DNA from 2 places in the Streptomyces sp. NBC_00631 genome. Region 1 is predicted to be linked to the other one. Evidence: riboswitches for the same ligand, from Rfam matches in the RefSeq annotation. Region 1 holds a riboswitch; the other holds the start of a gene.
The links. Region 1 has a riboswitch for S-adenosylmethionine ahead of OHB00_RS14495 (aminotransferase class V-fold PLP-dependent enzyme). Riboswitches for the same ligand answer to the same signal wherever they lie in the genome.
Positions count from the first base shown of each region.

Region 2: another riboswitch for S-adenosylmethionine. It lies ahead of thrC (threonine synthase); the one in region 1 lies ahead of OHB00_RS14495 (aminotransferase class V-fold PLP-dependent enzyme).

Region 1 is NZ_CP107734.1:3,158,370-3,161,774, forward strand. It holds gene OHB00_RS14495 (aminotransferase class V-fold PLP-dependent enzyme) at 1-1,356, opposite strand, end outside; SAM riboswitch class IV at 1,517-1,633, opposite strand; gene trpD (anthranilate phosphoribosyltransferase) at 1,888-2,952, opposite strand; gene OHB00_RS14505 (cytochrome bc complex cytochrome b subunit) at 3,086-3,405, opposite strand, start outside.
Region 2 is NZ_CP107734.1:5,143,297-5,146,701, reverse strand. It holds gene OHB00_RS23495 (trehalose-6-phosphate synthase) at 1-554, opposite strand, end outside; gene OHB00_RS23490 (glucosyl-3-phosphoglycerate synthase) at 674-1,618, opposite strand; SAM riboswitch class I at 1,776-1,937, shown strand; gene thrC (threonine synthase) at 1,956-3,239, shown strand; gene OHB00_RS23480 (MoaD/ThiS family protein) at 3,283-3,405, shown strand, end outside.

The DNA.
Region 1 (3,405 bases):
GCCGTCCTCCGTGCGGTACGTCCACTTGGCGCCGTCGGTCACCAGCTCCCGTACCGCCGTCACAAAGCGCTCCACGTGCTCGTCCGGCGTTCCCGCCCCGAAGCTCACCCGGATGGCGTTGAGGGACTTCTCGCCCGGTGCCGCCTCCGGCGCTCCGCACTCGCCCTGGGTCTGGGGGTCGGAGCCCAGCAGGGTCCTGACCAGCGGGTGGGCGCAGAAGAGGCCGTCGCGGACGCCGATGCCGTACTCGGCGGAGAGGGCGGCGGCGAAGTGGGAGCTGTTCCAGCCCTCCACCACGAAGCTGATCACGCCGACGCGCGGGGCGTCGTCGCCGAAGAGGGAGAGGACCTTGACCTCGGGGACCTCGGCGAGGCCCGCGCGGACCTCGGCGATCAGGTGCTCCTCCCGGGCGACCAGGGTGTCCCAGCCCGCCTCGGTCAGCGCCTTGCAGGCGGAGGCGATGGAGTAGGCGCCGATGACGTTGGGCGACCCGGCCTCGTGCCGCGCGGCGCTCTCGTGCCACTCGACGGCCACTCCCCCGTCCTCGCGCCGGGTGACCTTGCGGCTGGCGCCGCCGCCCGCGAGGTAGGGCTCGGCGGCCTGCAGCCAGTCGGCGCGGCCGGCCAGGACGCCGGCGCCGAAGGGGGCGTACAGCTTGTGACCGGAGAAGGCGACCCAGTCGACGTCCAGGTCCCGGACGGAGACGGGGTGGTGCGGGGCCAGCTGGGCGGCGTCCAGGACGATCCGGGCGCCGTGGGCGTGTGCGGTGGCGGCCAGTTCGCGCACCGGCCACAGCTCGCCGGTGACGTTGGAGGCGCCGGTGACACAGACCAGGGCCGGGCCGTAGCCCCCTTCGATCGGCGCGGTACGGTCGGCGAGGGCCTGCTCCAGGGTCGCCACGGCCTGCTGCGGGGTGCGCGGGGCGTCGAGGTAGGTGACCCGGGTGTCCTGCCAGGGCAGCAGGGAGGCGTGGTGTTCGGTCTCGAAGACGAAGACCTGGCAGTCCGCGGGCAGGGTGCGGGCCAGGAGGTTCAGGGAGTCCGTCGTGGAGCGGGTGAAGATCAGCTGGTCGTCGGGGCGGCAGTCGAGGAACTCGGCGACGGTCCGGCGGGCGTTCTCGAAGAGGTCCGTGGAGAGCTGGGAGAGGTAGCCGGCACCGCGGTGGACGCTGCCGTAGTAGGGGGCGTACGCCGCCACGTCGTCCCAGACCCGCTGGAGGGCGGGGGCACTGGCCGCGTAGTCGAGGGCGGCGTAGGTGACCTCGCCGCCGGTGACGAGCGGGACGGTGACGTCCCGGCCCAGAACGGGCAGCGGGGCACAAACGGACCGGGCGGCGGCAGCGGTGGAGACGGACATGGGTGAACTCCCGTGTGAGCAGGTGAAATCCGCCGTGCGAGCGGATGCGCTCAAGCAGCGGCAGGGGAAAAGGGGGATGCGGAGGCGGGGCTCTGCGGCCCTATCGCATTCGCTTGCTCACGGAAGGCTCCTCGACGACCAGGACCCCTGGTGTGCGAGGGGTCCGCGCTTGCCGTGGACCTCACTGCCCACGGCCTGGTCCTCACCCGGGGCACCCCGCCACGGACGGAGGGTTGCCGGACAGTCGGCCGGGGCCTCATGACTGTCACTCATGACCTGGGAAGAAACGTAAGTGAGATGATCGCCGCCGCGCAACTCCTGTCCGGATGACGGGATGGGGGCGAGGACGGTTCGGCACCGCCGGGAAGGCCGCGTGTGGTTGCGCACCGTTGCGGCGGAGAAGGAAGGTGCACGCCGGCCGATTTCATCGGCACCGGCGCCGGGTTTCCTTCTCCGCCGCAACGGCGGCCAGCCACGACGGCGCGGTCCGGCGGTGCCGTACCGCGCCTCAGCCCCCTGACGGCGCCGCCCCTACTTGTTCGTCGCCGCCGCCCAGCGTTCCAGCACCCGCTTGGCCGAACCCGAGTCGATGGACTCGGCCGCTCTGGACATGCCGGCCCGGAGCTGTTCGGCCAGCGTGCCCGGACCCGGGTCCAAGGCCACCAGGGCCGCCGCCGAATTGAGCAGCACCGCGTCCCGTACCGGGCCCGTCTCGCCGTCCAGGAGCCTGCGGGCGACCTCCGCGTTGTACGACGGGTCGCCGCCCCGCAGGGCCTCCACGGGGACCAGGTCGATGCCGACGTCCCGGGGGTCGAAGGTCTCCTCGGTGACCTTGCCGTCGCGGACGGTCCAGACGTGGGACGTGGCGGTCGTCGTCAGTTCGTCGAGGCCGTCGTCGCCACGGAAGACCAGGGAGGAGTTGCCGCGCTCCGCGAAGACGGCCGCGACGACCGGTGCCATACGCGGGTCCGCGACACCGACCGCCTGGGCCCGGACCTTCGCGGGGTTGGTCAGCGGGCCGAGGATGTTGAAGACCGTGCGGATGCCCAACTGGCCGCGCGCGGCGCCCGCGTGACGCAGCGCGGGGTGGAACTTGATGGCGAAGCAGAAGGTGATGCCGGCCTCGTCGGCGACCTCGGCGACCCGCTGCGGGGTCAGGTCGAGGTTGACGCCGAGCTTCTCCAGGACGTCCGAGGCACCGGACGCGGAGGAGGCCGCGCGGTTGCCGTGCTTGACGACCTTCGCCCCGGTGCCGGCCACCACCAGCGCCGACATCGTGGAGATGTTCACCGTCTTCGCGCCGTCGCCGCCCGTCCCGACGATGTCGACCGTGCGGCCCGGCACCTCGATGACGTTGGCGTGCTCGTACATCGTGCGGACGAGCCCGTTGATCTCCTCGACGGTCTCGCCCTTGGCCCGCAGGGCGACGACGAAGCCCGCGATCTGGGCGTCGGTGGCCTGGCCGCGCATGACCTGGTCCATCGCCCAGGCCGTCGCGTCGGCGCTCTGGTCCTGGCCGTACAGCAGCGCGTTCAGCACCTCGGGCCAGGAACGGCCCGCCGCGGTGTCGCCTCCAGCGGGGGTCACAGCGCTCATAAGGCCGCTCCTGATCGTCGTACGGGAAAGGGAGGTTCTCCAGGCCTACCCTATCCAGCTCCGGGCACGGCGAAGGGCCCCCGTCCGTACCCCGGACGGGGGCCCTTCGGCTGTGGCGTGGCGACGCCGCGGATCAGTGGTGGCCGTGGCCGCTCGTGATCTCCTTGTACTCCTCGACGGTCGGCTTCGGGATCTGGTTGTCCTCGCCGTAGTAGGCGTTGCTCAGCTTGGCGCGGAGCTTCTCGGAGCCCTTGATCTTGCGCTCGACACCGTTCTCGTCGACCGCCGGGCCGACCTGGGCCGGCTCGTACTGGTGGTGCGCCGTGAGGGTGTGCAGCTGCTCCTGCGAGAGCGGCTCGTGGACCTCGATGAACTCACCGTGCGGCAGCCGCTTGATGATGCCGGTCTCGCGGCCGTGCAGCACCTTGTCGCGGTCCCGGCGCTGCAGGCCGA
Region 2 (3,405 bases), 2.0 Mb from region 1:
GCCCAGGGGGTGTGGGAGAAGTGGCCGATGCGCAGGTCCGGGCGCAGGCGGCGCAGCATCCGCGGGGCCAGTGCCAGGTGGTAGTCCTGGATGACCACCACCGCGCCCTGGGCCGCCTCCTCCGCCAGTGCCTCGGCGAAGGCGCGGTTGTAGGCCTGGTACGACGCCCACTGCCGCCGGAACTCCGCGTCGAAGACGGGCTCCAGCGGGGTCTGGTAGAGCATGTGGTGGACGAACCACAGCACCGAGTTCGCGATGCCGTTGTACGCGTCGGAGAACACGTCCGCGTCGATGTCGAGCATCCGGACCTGCTGCCCGCCGGTGTCCCCGGCCGGCAGCCGGCCGCCCTCGGCCCGCCGCACCGCCTCCCGGTCGCCGCCGCTCAGCGCCGCGCACACCCACACCGCGTTCGCGTCCGGCCCGATGGCCGAAAGCCCCGAGACCAGCCCGCCACCGCCCCGTCTGGCGTGCAGGGAACCGTCTTCGCGCAGCTCGTACGAGACCGGGCCGCGGTTCGAGGCGACCAGCACCTCGGCACCGCCGGTGGAAGCCATGGGAGAAGCCATACGCCTGAACCTAGCCCGGCCCGTAAACGCTCAAACGTACGGCCGCGCCCGACGCGCCGCCGTATACGGCCGTACGGCGAAGTCACGCCACGACGTCGGCCATGACGTCACGCCACCCGGCGCTCGGCGTACTCCGTGATCTCCACCATCGGCGGCCGTTCCTCCGTGTCCACGGAGTACGTGCGCGGTTCGAAGCCGTCCTCGCCCCTTTCGAACTGGGTGAGGGAGGGGCGGATCAGGTGGCCGCGGGCCAGCCGCAGCTGGGCGGTGCGGTAGATCGCGGCGGACATCCGGCCGAGGGCCTGGCCGTCCTGGTGGCGGTGTTTGCGGACCCCGACATCGACCTGGGCGAGGGCGTCGAGGCCCACCAGGTGCAGGGCGTCGACCAGCATGCCGAGCTCCACGCCGTAGCCGACCGGGAAGGGGAGCTGTTCCAGCAGGGAGCGCCGGGCCGCGTACTCGCCGCCGAGCGGCTGGACGAAACCGGCCAGCTGCGGCCAGTGCATGTTCAGCAGCGGGCGGGCCATCAGTTCGGTGACCCGGCCGCCCTGTCCGGCGGCGCCGCCGAGCGGACGGTCGTACATCGCCTTGACCAGGTCCACGTCCGGGTCGGTGAGGAGCGGGCCGACGATGCCGGCGACGAAGTCGGAGGAGAACTCCCGCAGGTCGGCGTCGATGAAGCAGACGATGTCCCCGGTGGTGACCAGGAGGGAGCGCCAGAGGACCTCGCCCTTGCCGGGCACGGCGGGGATGCGGGGCAGGATCGCGTCGCGGTGCACGACGCGGGCGCCGGCCGCCGCGGCGACGGCTGCGGTGCGGTCGGTGGAGCCGGAGTCGACGACCACTATCTCGTCGACGAGCGGCACCTGCTGCATGAGGTCGTGGCGGATGATCGCGACGATGTCGCCGACGGTCTCCTCCTCGTTGAGCGCGGGCAGCACGACGCTGACCGTCTGCCCGGAGGACCGTTTGGCGGCCATGACCCGGTGCAGGGGACGATCGGATACGGACCAGGAGCGGGTGGCCAGCCAGCGCTCGACTTCTTCCAGCACGGTCAGCGGCTCCTCACTGTCACGGTCACACGACGAGGTGTGATCCATCTCGCGGTTCGGACGACTCTCTCAACTGTCCTGGCCTTCGGTTACAGTCTTGAACAACGCCGATGACCATCGCATGTCCTGGGGTCACCGGCCGTTGACAACCGCATACAGCTCATCCAGAGGGGCAGAGGGATACGGCCCGATGAAGCCCCGGCAACCCTCCAGTCGGTTCTCGTAGATCGCCGATCAGTGTCGATCGCCCGCGAGGCTCCCGGCTAGGGAAGGTGCCAAATCCGTCTCACGGCGAGATGCGTCGTGAGGAAGATGAGGAGAAAGGGCCTCGCCTCACATGGCTGTGCAGACTGTTGCAAGCACCACGGATTCCACCGTCGACCTCGGCCCCGCCGCTGCCCTCAGCTGCCGCGAGTGCAGTCACCGGGTGCCGCTCGGCCCGGTGTTCGCCTGCGAGGAGTGTTTCGGCCCGCTGGAGATCTCGTACGACTTCTCGGCCTACGACACCGAGGAGCTCCGCAAGCGGATCGAAGCGGGTCCCGCGAACATCTGGCGCTACGCGCCGCTGCTGCCCGTCCCCGCGGACGTGGCGACCAAGCCGAACATCAACCCCGGCTGGACCAAGCTCGTCAAGGCCGACAACCTCGCCCGTGAGCTCGGGGTGACCGGCGGGCTGTACGTGAAGGACGACTCCGGCAACCCGACGCACTCCTTCAAGGACCGCGTCGTCGCCCAGGCCGTCGAGGCCGCCCGTGCCTTCGGCTACACCACCCTCTCCTGCTCCTCCACCGGCAACCTGGCCGGGGCGGTCGGCGCCGCCGCCGCCCGGGCCGGCTTCCGCTCCTGCGTCTTCATCCCGCACGACCTGGAGCAGGGCAAGGTCGTCATGGCCGCGATCTACGGCGGCGAGCTCGTCGGCATCGAGGGCAACTACGACGACGTGAACCGTTTCTGCTCCGAGCTGATCGGCGACTCGGCAGGCGAGGGCTGGGGCTTCGTCAACGTCAACCTGCGGCCGTACTACGCGGAGGGCTCCAAGACCCTGGCGTACGAGATCTGCGAGCAGCTCGGCTGGCAGATCCCGGACCAGCTGGTCATCCCGATCGCGTCCGGCTCGCAGCTCACGAAGATCGACAAGGGGCTGCGGGAGCTGATCAAGCTCGGGCTCGTCGAGGACAAGCCGTACAAGATCTTCGGTGCGCAGGCCGAGGGGTGCTCGCCGGTGTCGGTGGCCTACAAGGAGGGCCACGACGTGGTGCGGCCGCAGAAGCCGAACACCATCGCCAAGTCCCTCGCCATCGGCAACCCGGCCGACGGCCCGTACGTCCTCGACATCGCGCGCCGCACCGGCGGTGCCGTGGAGGACGTCACCGACGAGCAGGTCGTCGACGCCATCAAGCTCCTTGCGCGGACCGAGGGAATCTTCGCGGAAACCGCCGGCGGAGTGACGGTTGGAGTCACCAAAAAGCTCATTGAGAATGGGTTGATTGATCCGGCGAAGTCGGTCGTTGTACTCAACACCGGTGATGGACTGAAGACGCTGGACGCGGTTGCGGGAACCGGACTCACCGCGACCATTCGCCCGAATCTGGAGTCTTTCCGTGAGGCCGGGCTCGCCTGAGTCCCCTGAGAAATAGGGCGTTGCCCAGACCGGAGGTAAAAACGTGAGCGTCACCGTTCGCATCCCCACCATCCTGCGCACCTACACCGGCGGCCAGGCCGAAGTCACCGCCGAAGGCGCCACCCTCGGCGAGGTCATCTCCGACCTGGAGAAGAACCACACCGGG